DNA from 4 places in the Kitasatospora sp. CM 4170 genome. Region 3 is predicted to be linked to each of the others. Evidence: riboswitches for the same ligand, from Rfam matches in the RefSeq annotation. Region 3 holds a riboswitch; each other region holds the start of a gene.
The links. A riboswitch is a leader RNA that binds a small molecule or an ion and turns the genes downstream of it on or off. The one in region 3 is predicted to bind cobalamin.
Positions count from the first base shown of each region.

Region 1 (2,987 bases), 6.1 Mb from region 3:
CAGCCGTGCGTCGCCGCGGAACTTGTTGACGAACCAGCCGGCCACGTGCCGCTGGTCCTCCGCCGAGAGCAGCGCCAGCGTCCCGTACATCGCGGCGAACACGCCGCCGCGGTCGATGTCCCCGACCACGACGACCGGCAGCCCGGCGGCGGTGGCCAGGCCCATGTTGGCGATGTCCCGGTCCCGCAGGTTGATCTCGGCCGGCGAGCCGGCGCCCTCGCAGACCACCACGTCGTAGCGGCGGCGCAGGTCGGCCAGGCACTCCAGGGCCCGCTCCAGCAGGACGGGCTTGCGTTCGCGGTAGTCCAGCGCGCCGACCTCGGCCACCGGCCGGCCCAGCAGCACCACCTGGCTGCGGCCGTCCGCGCCGGGCTTGAGCAGCACCGGGTTCATCGCCGCCTCGGGCTCCACCCGGGCCGCCTGCGCCTGCATCGCCTGGGCCCGGCCGATCTCGGCGCCGTCGGCGGTGACGAACGAGTTCAGCGACATGTTCTGCGCCTTGAACGGCGCGACGCTGACTCCCTGTCGGGCCAGCCAGCGGCAGATGCCCGCGGTGACCACGCTCTTGCCCGCGTCCGAGGTCGTCCCGGCGACCAGCAGTGCGTTGCTCATGCCCTTCCCCTCCTGCCCAGGGCCGCCCGGAGCAGCAGGTGCCCCGCGACCGTCGTACCCAGGGCCAGCGCGCCCACCCGCCGGGAGAGCAGACAGGCCCGTTCGATGTCGTCCACCCCGACCGGCCGCAGCTCCGCACCCAGCACCGGCCGGTGCTCGACCCGGTCGCCGTAGTGGAGGGTCCCGCCGAGGCGGACGCCGAGGGCGCCGGCGAAGGCCGCCTCGGCCTGGCCCGCGTTGGGGCTGGGGTGCGCGGAGCCGTCCCGGCGCCAGACCCGCCAGGCGGTCCGGGGCTCGGGGGAGGCGGCCACCGTGAGCAGCGCGGTCAGCCGGGCGCCCGGCCAGCCGGCCACGTCGTCCAGCCGGGCCGAGGCCCAGCCGAAGCGGGTGTGCCGCGGCGAGCGGTGGCCGACCATCGCGTCCAGGGTGTTGACGGCGCGGAAGGCCAGCAGTCCGGGCGTGCCCGCGACGGCGCCCCAGACCAGCGCGTTCACCACGGCGTCGGCGGTGTTCTCGGCGACCGACTCGACCACCGCGCGGGCCACCTGCTGCCCGTCCAGCGCGCTCGGGTCGCGCCCGCACAGGTGCGGCAGCCGGGCCCGGGCCGCCGTCAGGTCGCCCGCGGCGAGCGAGCGGCCGATGGTGCGGGCCTCCCGGGTGAGCGAGGTGCCGCCGAGCACCGTCCAGGTGGCGGCGGCGGCCAGCGCGGCCCGCCCGGCCGGACGCCGGCCCAGCAGGCGTTCGGCGGCCACCGCTCCGGCCGCGACGGCGCCCACGCAGAGTGCGGTGTAGGCGGCGCCGACGGCCCGGTCGTCGCGCCAGATCCGGCGCTCCAGGCGGCCGGCCGCGCTGCCGAAGAGCGCCACCGGGTGGCCGCGGCGCGGGTCGGCGAACCGGGCGTCGGCGAGGCTGCCGGCGGCGGCGCCCAGGGCGAAGGCGGCGGCGCGGGTCAGCGGGCGCACGGCAGGCAGCAGAGGTCTCGGTGGGGCTGGGCAGCCTGCATCGCGTGCGTGTCCTCACTCAGGGTCCGCGCCCTGGATCGACGTACCGGGGGCGAGAGTCTCCTGGCTTCCGGGTCGAACGCACGCCCGCGCCTTCCAGCGGCTTCTGACGGCTCGCCGTGGCAAGTGTGTCGGACGTGCTCCCCGGTGACAGTGGCGGGACCGCGCCGGACTCGCACCGGCTTCCTCTGCATGCCTCCGTATTGGCTGAAGGATCCCATCACGCGGCCGAACCGCGAGTCAACCAAGGTCGCGGAGGGGTTGGTCACACGGCAGCACGCCGCCCCGCCCCGGTCTTCACCGTTCCCGACCACGTCGCTATCTCCGATCATGACTGCCGCAGGGGCATGACAGGCTGTGGGATCGTCCATCCGTCTGGAGGTACCTCCAGTCCCGCTTCGTGCGTTCGGCGGCTGGGGTGCCGATGGACCAAACCCCTACGGTCGGCGCATGCGACGCAGACAGCCACCCGCCCTGCCGCCGGTGCCCTTCTCCCCGGCGGCCGCCCGCGCGCACCGCGCCGGCCTCGGCCTGACCCCCGAGCAGGTCGCCGAGGGGATGGCCGCGCACGGGGTCCGGCTGCTGCCCGCCCACGTGCTCGGCTGGGAGAGCGGCGAGCTGCTCCCGACCGAGGAGGAGTTCATCGCCCTGGCCCGGGCGCTCTGGTGCCCGCCCGCCCAGCTGATGGGCGTCCGTCCGGCCCGGCTGCGGGACTTCCGGGTGGCCCGGGAGCTCGGCCAGGAGGCGGCGGCCCACCGGATCGGCCTCGCGCTGCGGCACTACCAGCAGGCCGAGGCGGCCGACCGCTGGGACGGCGACGAGGCGCAGACCCACGCGCTCGCCCAGGTGCTCGGGCTGCGGTTGCGCGAGCTGGTCGCGGTGACGGGCCGTCGCGAGGAGCTGGACCAGCGGCTGAAGCAGTGCGTGGACGGGCGCTGGCAGGCGCACGTCCGTGCGATCGGCCGGATCGTGCCGGTGCACGAGGAGGACCTCGCCGCCGTGCTGACCGTGCTGCAGAACGAGTACCAGGTCTCCTCGCACTGGGGCGCCGGCAGCTGGGGCTCGCCGGCCCCGGCGGCCGCGGCCGCCGGCACCCGGGAGCAGCCGGTCGGCGAGCGGTTCTGGGAGCTGCTCGCGCGGCGGCAGACCGACATCCCGGTCTGACCGCCGGACCCTGACCGGCCGTCCTGCTCGGCCGCGCTGCCGGCCGACCCGCCCTGCCCGGGCCGCTCGCCGCCCCGGTGTGACCCGGACGGCCGTGTCCGGTGGCCGGCCGCCGCCCCCGCGAGTGGACTGGTGCGCACAGAGTGCCCAGTCCGCGACCGACAGAGCGGGGAGCGATATGCGTTGGGGAACCGCGGCCGTCGTGGCGGC
Region 1 is NZ_CP134877.1:6,476,316-6,479,302, forward strand. Features, by position in the region: gene RMN57_RS27615 (cobyric acid synthase) at 1-612, opposite strand, end outside; gene RMN57_RS27620 (cobalamin biosynthesis protein) at 609-1,574, opposite strand; cobalamin riboswitch at 1,670-1,803, opposite strand; gene RMN57_RS27625 (transcriptional regulator) at 2,064-2,777, shown strand; gene RMN57_RS27630 (alpha/beta hydrolase) at 2,956-2,987, shown strand, end outside.
Region 1: linked by a shared signal. The riboswitch ahead of RMN57_RS27620 (cobalamin biosynthesis protein) and the one ahead of RMN57_RS01690 (CoA-acylating methylmalonate-semialdehyde dehydrogenase) in region 3 are both predicted to bind cobalamin.

Region 2 (2,987 bases), 5.3 Mb from region 3:
TCAGCGGCCTCCGAGGGCGTGGCCGCGACGGCGCATCAGCAGCAGGAAGCAGGGCACCCCGAGCACCGCCGTGACCACGCCGACCGGCAGCTCGGCCGGGGCCAGCAGGGTGCGCGAGACGATGTCCACCCAGACCAGCAGCAGCGCGCCCGCGAGGGGGGCGACCAGCAGCACCCGGCGGTGGCCGGCGCCGACCAGCATCCGGGTCAGGTGAGGCACCATCAGGCCGACGAAGCCGATCGCGCCGCTGACCGCCACCACGGTGCCGGTGACGGCCGCGGTCACGGCGAACAGTTCCCGGCGCAGCCGGTCGCCGTCCACGCCGAGCGAGGCGGCGGTCTCGTCGCCCATCGCCAGCGCGTCCAGCCGCCCGGCGGCGCAGGCCAGGTGGGCGAGGCCGGCCAGCACGGTGGCGGCGGCGATCGGAACCGAGCCCCAGGTCGCCCCGCCGAGGCTGCCGAGCAGCCACATCATGGCGCTGCGGGCCGCCTCGCCGCGCGCGGCCGCGAACACCATCAGCGCCGTCACCGCCGAGAAGCCGTAGGACATCGCCGTGCCGGTGAGGACCAGCCGCAGCGGGGTGAGACCGGCCGCGGTCCGTGCGGCGGCGTACACCAGCACCATGGCGAGCAGCGCCGCGCCGAACGCGGAGACCGAGATCGCCCAGACCCCGAGCGAGGCGAAGGCGCCGAGCAGGAGCACCGCGTTGGCGCCGACCGCGGCGCCGGAGGAGATGCCGAGGACGAACGGGTCGGCGAGCGCGTTGCGGACCATCGCCTGCACGGCGACCCCGGTGGCCGCGAGCCCGGCGCCGACCACGGCGGCCAGCACGGTGCGCGGCAGCCGGATCTCCCAGACGATGGCGTACGCGGCGGCCTCCTCGGCCGGCAGCCGACCGCCCGTCAGTCCGGCTCCCAGCAAGCGCAGCACGTGCGACCAGCCGAGTCCGGTGGAGCCCAGGGCCACCCCGCAGACCAGCGAGAGCAGCAGCGCCGACGCCAGGCCGGCGGCCAGCGGGCCGGTGGGCAGGCGGCGGGCCGCTGCGGGCACGGGCGTGGGCGCCGTCGGGGGCGGTGCGGTCGCTGCGGTGGTCACGGGTGGCGCGCCTTCGCCTCTGGCCGCGGCCGGCGACGGGCGATCGCGCCCGGGCCGCAGGCGTGCCGGGGCGCCATCCCCTCGCAGTCCGCGGCGAGTTGTCGGGAGGTCGGCACCCCGGGGCGATCGGGCTCGCGGGGCACGGGGCACCGCTTACCGTTGCGGGTCAGCGCCGGATTCGCACCGGCTTCCCCCGCGGGGCACCCTGGCAGCATAACAAGTGATCAGGCCCTTTGACCCTTACCGGGTGCGCCGGGCCCGCGGAGAACGCGACCGCCCCCGTCCGGCGGGCCGGACGGGGGCGGTCGGTGCGGGCTGATCGGGGATCAGGCCTGCTTGGTCTCCCAGAAGATCTTGTCGACCTCGGCGATCAGGTCGAGCAGGGCCTGGCCGGTGGCCGGGTCGGTCGACGCCTTGGTGGCCGAGGCGGCCTTCAGGGTGTCGTTGATCAGCTGGTGCAGCTGCGGGTACTTCTCGAAGTGCGGGGCCTTGAAGTAGTCGCTCCACAGCACCGAGATGTGGTGCTTGACGGCCTCGGCGCGCTGCTCCTTGATGATGATGGCGCGGGCGCGGAAGTGCGGGTCCTCGTTGGCCTGGTACTTCTCCTGGGTGGCCTTGACCGACTCGGCCTCGATCCGGGCCTGCGCCGGGTCGTACACGCCGCAGGGGAGGTCGCAGTGGGCGTGGGCGGTGGCGCGAGGTGCAAACAGACGAGAGAACATGGGAGTCCTTCCTTAGATCGTCTTCCCGCGCCCGAGATTACCCTTCCGGCCCGTGGGTTTCGCGATCGGGCGGTGGGCCTCGGTCAAAAGGCGGAGTCGGAACCGGGCCAATCCGGACACCGGCCGGGAGGCCGCCGGTGCGGCAGACTTGGACGCGGCCGGCCGGGAGGAGGAGTCGTGGCGCGGATGGCGGAACCGGAGGGCGGCACCCCGGGGGGTGGCGCGCCGTTCGGACTGATCGACGTGGCGGGCCCCTCGATGGTGCCGACCCTGCGCGAGGGCGACCAGCTGCTGGTCCGCTACGGCGCGCGGATCCGGCCGGGCGCGGTGGTGGTCTTCCGCCACCCGTTCCAGCAGGACCTGCTGGTGGTGAAGCGGGCGGCCGAGCGCCGGGCCAAGGGCTGGTGGCTGCTCTCCGACAACCGGCCGATCGACAGCGACAGCCGCAGCTACGGCGCCGTCCCGGACGAGCTCGTGCTCGGCCGGGTGCTGCTGCGGCTGCGGCCGCGGCCGGCCTGGCTGGCGCCGGGCCGGGGGCTGGAGCGTCTGCTGCTCTCCGGCCCGCTCGCCCGGGTGCCGGGCCTGGCCCGCCGCTGCGGCGTCTGGGTCGACCCGGACTCCCTCTAGAGCTGTCAGGCCTGCCCGTCGAGGGCGGCCGCGTCCTGGGCCTCCTGCCGCTTGCGGGCCCGGTACGCGGCGACGTTGGCCCGGGTGGCACAGCGGTCCGAGCAGTACCGCCGGGACCGGTTGGTGGAGGTGTCGAGGTAGGCGTTGCGGCAGGGCGCGGCCTGGCAGATGCCCAGCCGGTCGGCGCCCAGCTCGGTCAGGTGCACCGCCAGCCCCATGCACGCGACGGCGCTGAAGTGGGCGGTGGCGGTCGGCGAGTTGTCGGCCAGGTGCAGGTGCCAGCGCGGGCGCCCGGCGTCGTCCAGGTGCTCGTGGCCGGAGACCAGCGGGCTGACCGGGAACTCCATGAGCAGGCTGTTCAACAGGTCGACGCCGCGGACCTCGTCGCCCTCGGCGGCGGCCTCGAACACCCCGCGCAGCCGGGTCCGGACGGTCCGCAGCCGCGGCAGGTCCGACTCGTCGGCGAGCGCGGCGGCGCGCGAGGACTCGGAGAACAGGGCGCGCACCGCCTCCACCGAGGTCAGCGAATCGGTGCCGCGCTCG
Region 2 is NZ_CP134877.1:5,743,136-5,746,122, forward strand. Features, by position in the region: gene RMN57_RS24615 (ABC transporter ATP-binding protein) at 1-1, opposite strand, end outside; gene RMN57_RS24620 (FecCD family ABC transporter permease) at 1-1,095, opposite strand; cobalamin riboswitch at 1,199-1,318, opposite strand; gene sodN (superoxide dismutase, Ni) at 1,422-1,817, opposite strand; gene sodX (nickel-type superoxide dismutase maturation protease) at 2,004-2,444, shown strand; gene RMN57_RS24635 (CGNR zinc finger domain-containing protein) at 2,450-2,987, opposite strand, start outside.
Region 2: linked by a shared signal. The riboswitch ahead of RMN57_RS24620 (FecCD family ABC transporter permease) and the one ahead of RMN57_RS01690 (CoA-acylating methylmalonate-semialdehyde dehydrogenase) in region 3 are both predicted to bind cobalamin.

Region 3 (2,987 bases):
CAGGCCGACGTCCGCCGCCTTGCGCAGTACGTCGACCGGGAAGTGCTTGGCGCGGTCCCACTCCACCGCGTGCGGCGCCAGGTACTCGTCGGCGAAGGCCCGGGTGGTGTCCGCGACGGCCCGCTGGTCCTCGGTGAGGTCGTGCACGGCGCTCATCCCATCGTCGGCATGGTGAAGCTCGCGCCCTCCTTGACCCCGGAGGGCCAGCGCGAGGTGACGGTGCGGGTGCGGGTGTAGAAGCGGATCGCGTCCGGGCCGTGCTGGTTGAGGTCGCCGAACGCGGAGCGCTTCCAGCCGCCGAAGCTGTGGTAGGCGATCGGCACCGGGATCGGCACGTTGACGCCGACCATGCCGGTGTTGACGCGGCGGGTGAAGTCGCGGGCGGTGTCGCCGTCGCGGGTGAAGATGGCGACGCCGTTGCCGAACTCGTGCTCGCTGGGCAGGCGCAGGGCCTGCTCGTAGTCGGCGGCGCGGACGACGGTGAGCACCGGGCCGAAGATCTCCTCCCGGTGGATCCGCATCTCCGGGGTGACCCGGTCGAACAGCGAGGCGCCGAGGAAGTAGCCGCCCTCGTGCCCGTCCAGGCGGAAGTCCCTGCCGTCGACGACGAGTTCGGCGCCCTCCTCGACCCCGAGATCGAGGTAGCCGCGCACCCGCGCCAGCGCGTCGGCTCCGACCAGCGGGCCGAAGTCGGCCGCCGGGTCGTCCGAGCGGCCGACCTTCAGCCCGGCGATCCGCTCGACCAGCTTCGCCACCAGGGCGTCGGCGGTCTCCTCCCCCACCGGGACGGCGACCGAGATCGCCATGCAGCGCTCGCCGGCCGAGCCGTACCCCGCGCCGATCAGCGCGTCGGCCGCCTGGTCGAGGTCGGCGTCCGGCATGACGATCATGTGGTTCTTCGCGCCACCGAAGCACTGTGCCCGCTTCCCGTGGGCGGCCGCCGTCGCGTACACGTACTGGGCGATCGGGGTCGAGCCGACGAAGCCGACGGCCTCCACCCGCGGGTCCTCCAACAGCGTGTCGACGGCCTCCTTGCCGCCGTTGACGACGTTGAGCACGCCCGGCGGCAGGCCGGCCTCCAGGAACAGCTCGGCGAGGCGCAGCGGCACCGAGGGGTCCCGCTCGGAGGGCTTCAGGACGAAGGCGTTGCCGCAGGCCAGCGCGGGCGCGGCCTTCCAGAGCGGGATCATCGCCGGGAAGTTGAACGGCGTGATGCCCGCGACGACGCCGAGCGGCTGGCGCATCGAGTACACGTCGATGCCGGTGCCGGCGTTGTCGGTGAACTCGCCCTTGAGCAGGTGCGGGATCCCGGCGGCGAACTCGACGACCTCCAGGCCGCGTTGGATGTCCCCGTGGGCGTCGGCGACGGTCTTGCCGTGCTCGGCGGAGAGCAGCCGGGCGAGCTCCTCCTTCTCCTGCTCGACCAGCTGCAGGAAGCGCAGCAGCACCCGGGCCCGCCGCTGCGGATTCCAGGCGGCCCACTCGGGCTGGGCCTGTGCGGCGTCGGCGATCACCGCCTCGACCTCGGCCCGGTCGGCCAGCGGAACCCGGGCCTGCACCCGGCCGGTGTTGGGGTCGTACACGTCGCCGAAGCGGCCGGACGTCCCGGCGGTGCGCTTGCCGCCGACGAAATGGGTCAGTTCACGGACCATCGGTTCCTTCTCTCATCGCGGATGGGGAGAGGAGGAATGGAGAGACCACCGCCACCGTCCGGGCGCACGGTCGTGCACGCGTACGGCAGTCGACGGTTGACGTCGGCGTCAGGGGCGGAGTTGCGCCCCGACACTCGGCACGGCCGGGCGAGGGGCGGCGGAACGGGAGAGGCAGCCCGAAGTCATGCGTGTCGTCTCCATCCTCGTGGAAAACACGGACCACCCGCGGCCGGTATCCTGACTCCCGGATCAGCGCCCGCCCCCGGGCCTTCCCGGCTGGCTGCCAGTGGCCTTCATCTGCGAGGACGAACTCCCCGGTCACAGTGGCGGGACCGTGCCGGACTCACACCGGCTTCCCTGACACCGCGGACCTGTCGTCGACCATATAGTTGGACGTCCTAGTAAGTCCAGGGTTCGCGCACGCGCCGCGCCGCCGCGCCGTCCCGGTCCCGCCACCGCCGGCAGCACCCGGGCCGCTCCCCACCGGACGCGGGAGGCCCCGGCTGCGCCGGCCGGGCACCGGGATGCCGTAGGGTCGGCCAATGGCGAAGTACTTCGACGTGCACCCAGAGTCCCCCCAGCCGCGCACCATCGGCACCGTGGCCGCCAGTCTCCGGTCCGGTGCCCTCATCGCGTATCCGACCGACACCTGTTTCGCCCTGGGCTGTCGACTGGACAACCGCGACGGCCTCGAACGGATCCGGTCGATCCGGCGCCTCGACGAGCGCCACCACTTCACTCTGATGTGCGAGGACTTCGCGCAGCTGGGGCAGTTCGTCCAACTCGACAACAACGTCTTCCGTGCCGTCAAGGCCGCGACGCCGGGCAGCTACACCTTCATCCTGCCCGCCACCAAGGAGGTGCCCCGCCGCCTGATGCACCCGAAGAAGAAGACGGTGGGAGTCAGGATCCCCGACCACACCGTCGCCAGGGCCCTGCTCGCCGAACTCGGTGAGCCGCTGGTCTCCAGCACCCTGATCCTCCCCGGCGAGGACGAGCCGATGACCCAGGGGTGGGAGATCAAGGAACGCCTCGACCACGTGCTGGACGCCGTGGTGGACTCCGGCGACAGCGGCACGGAGATGACGACGGTCGTCGACTTCTCGGGCGGCGAGCCGGAGATCGTCCGGCGCGGGGCCGGCGATCCCTCGCGCTTCGAGTGACGGGCCGGGCCTGCGCACCCGCCCCGGACTCCACCGGGCCGGGCGGGGCCGGCGGGCCCGGCGGGTCGACGAAGGCCGTGGACGACCCGCGGCCGGGCGGCACGTAGCCACCCGGCCGCGGGCCGACCGCCGACCGCCGTCCGGCGGTCAGGCGCGGGCGAGGAGCCAGGCG
Region 3 is NZ_CP134877.1:404,322-407,308, forward strand. Features, by position in the region: gene RMN57_RS01685 (acyl-CoA dehydrogenase family protein) at 1-156, opposite strand, end outside; gene RMN57_RS01690 (CoA-acylating methylmalonate-semialdehyde dehydrogenase) at 153-1,652, opposite strand; cobalamin riboswitch at 1,862-2,053, opposite strand; gene RMN57_RS01695 (L-threonylcarbamoyladenylate synthase) at 2,195-2,815, shown strand; gene RMN57_RS01700 (hypothetical protein) at 2,963-2,987, opposite strand, start outside.

Region 4 (2,987 bases), 5.3 Mb from region 3:
CGCTGGCCGGCGTGGGCATCACCAGGCTGGTCGGCGCGCACTTCCGCAACCCCCAGCTGGGCATCCTGGCGTGGGTGGTGCTGCTCGCCCTCGGGCTGGAGCAGGCGTCCCTGCGGTACCAGGACGGCCCCGACTCCGGCCGGCTGCTCAGCGTGCTGCGCCTGCACGCCCAGCCGCACGGCGGCCGCTACCTCACCGAGGTGGAGGGGCTGCCGGAGTACTACCTGGGCAGCGTCAGCAAGCCCGACCAGTGGTTCTCGGCCCGCCGGGGCACCGAGTACCAGGACCGGGCCGGCGTGGTGCACCGCGGCGACGACGGCACGGTCACCGCCGTCCGGGACGGCTGGTTCAACCTGGTCGTCCTCGACAGCACCGCGCCGAGCGCCATGAACCGGGCTCTCGCGGACGCTCTCGGGGCCGGCGGGCACTACCGCCTGATCGCTCAGTTCAGCTCCCCGACCGGCGATTCCGGCACGTACAAAGTGTTCCTCCGGTACTGAGCGCGACGGGCCCGCAACTCGGGCCCCGCGACACGCCCGCCACTACATATGGGGCCGTCATACTCAGCCGCCACTAGATGTATGCTCGTCCCTGCTGTCGACGCAGGGGAACCCGGTGGGAATCCGGGACTGCCCCGCAGCGGTGTGCGGGCGGCTCCCATGCAGAGCCCGCGAGTCCGAGTACCTGCCGACGGTGTGCCGGTCGACCTCCCCGCAGAGGCCTTCAGCACCAGCAGTACTTCCGGGCCTCGCGGGCGGGCCGGGGATGACACCGTCGCGCGACGCCGTCCGGCTGCCGCGCCGTGCTCCCCTGCCCCGAACGGCCCGGTGATTCGATCCACCGCCGCCGATCGCCGCCAGGAGAGAGCGCCTTGACCACCGCTGCCTCAGCCACCCTGCCCACCCAGGGGACCAGCTCCGCCACCGCCGACCCGACGGTCACCGACCCGGGCGGCGCTCTGCTGCGGGTGCTGACCGACCGCAGCGCCGACCTTCCGCAGGTGGACCCCGGCCATGTCGCCGCCGCCGCGCTGCGCGGCCGCCACGCCGGCTCGGACTTCGCCGAGCTGCGCGGGCTGGCCGTGGACGCCGCAGCGTCGATGATCGCCGAGGACCCGCAGTACTCGAAGCTGGCCGCCCGGCTGCTCGCGCTGGAGATCGTCGACGAGGCCGCGACCCAGGGCGTGGTCTCCTTCTCCACCTCGATCGCGGTCGGCCACGCCGAGGGTCTGATCGGCGACACCACCGCCGCCCTCGTGGCGAAGCACGCCGCCGTCCTCGACGGCCTGATCGACCCGCAGGGCGACGACCGCTTCGAGTACTTCGGCCTGCGCACCGTGCAGTCCCGCTACCTGCTGCGCCACCCGATCACCCGCAAGGTCGTCGAGACCCCGCAGCACTTCCTGCTCCGCGTCGCCTGTGGCCTGGCGGTCGGCGACAACGAGCAGTCGGTGCGCGAGGTGGCCGAGCTGTACCGCCTGATGAGCCGGCTGGAGTACCTGACCTCCTCGCCGACCCTCTTCAACTCGGGCACCCGGCACCCGCAGATGTCGAGCTGCTACCTGCTGGACTCGCCGCTCGACAACCTGGACTCGATCTACTCCCGGTACGCCCAGATCGCCCGCCTCTCCAAGCACGCCGGCGGCATCGGCCTCTCCTACTCGCGGATCCGCTCGCGCGGCAGCCTGATCCGGGGCACCAACGGCAAGTCCAACGGCATCGTCCCGTTCCTGCGCACCCTCGACTCCTCGGTCGCCGCCGTCAACCAGGGCGGCCGTCGCAAGGGCGCGGCCTGCGTCTACCTGGAGACCTGGCACGCGGACATCGAGGAGTTCCTGGAGCTGCGCGACAACACCGGTGAGGAGGCGCGCCGGACCCACAACCTGAACCTGGCGCACTGGATCCCGGACGAGTTCATGCGCCGGGTCAACGCGAACGAGGACTGGTCGCTGTTCTCCCCGGCCGACGTGCCGGAGCTGGTCGACCTCTGGGGCGAGGACTTCGACGAGGCCTACCGCAAGGCCGAGCTGGCCGGCAAGGCCGTCCGCACCATCCCCGCGCAGACCCTCTACGCCCGGATGATGCGCACCCTGGCGCAGACCGGCAACGGCTGGATGACCTTCAAGGACGCCTCCAACCGCGCCGCCAACCAGACCGCGCTGCCGGGCCGGACGGTCCACTCGTCCAACCTGTGCACGGAGATCCTGGAGGTCACGGACGACTCCGAGACCGCCGTCTGCAACCTCGGCTCGGTCAACCTCGGCGCCCACGTGGCCGAGGGTGCGTCGACCGCCGACCTGATCGGCGCGATGGACTGGGAGCGGCTGGACGCCACCGTGCGCACCGCCGTGACCTTCCTCGACCGCGTGGTGGACATCAACTTCTACCCGACCGTCGAGGCCGGGACGTCGAACTCCCGCTGGCGGCCGGTCGGCCTCGGCGTGATGGGCCTCCAGGACGTCTTCTTCAAGCTGCGGATCGACTTCGACTCCGCCGAGGCGAAGGCCCTCTCCACGCTGATCGCCGAGCGGATCATGCTCACCGCGTACGAGCGCTCCGCCGACCTGGCCGAGCAGCTGGGCCGCCACGAGGCGTACGGCGAGACCCGCGCCGCCCGCGGCGAGCTGCACATCGACCACTTCCCGTCGGCCGCCCCGCAGTGGGCCGACCGCTGGGCCGCGCTGCGCACCCGGATCGCCGAGACCGGCCTGCGCAACTCGCTGCTGCTGGCCATCGCGCCGACCGCCACGATCGCCTCGATCGCCGGTGTGTACGAGTGCATCGAGCCGCAGGTGTCCAACCTGTTCAAGCGCGAGACGCTGTCGGGCGAGTTCCTGCAGGTCAACCCCTACCTGGTGCGCGAGCTCAAGGAGCTGGGCGTCTGGGACCAGCAGACCCGCGACGCGCTGCGCGACGCCAACGGCTCGGTCCAGGAGCTCAACTGGCTGCCGGCCGAGATCCGTTCGCTGTACCGGACGGCCTGGGAGC
Region 4 is NZ_CP134877.1:5,707,821-5,710,807, reverse strand. Features, by position in the region: gene RMN57_RS24480 (glycosyltransferase family 39 protein) at 1-500, shown strand, start outside; cobalamin riboswitch at 565-707, shown strand; gene RMN57_RS24475 (ribonucleoside-diphosphate reductase subunit alpha) at 896-2,987, shown strand, end outside.
Region 4: linked by a shared signal. The riboswitch ahead of RMN57_RS24475 (ribonucleoside-diphosphate reductase subunit alpha) and the one ahead of RMN57_RS01690 (CoA-acylating methylmalonate-semialdehyde dehydrogenase) in region 3 are both predicted to bind cobalamin.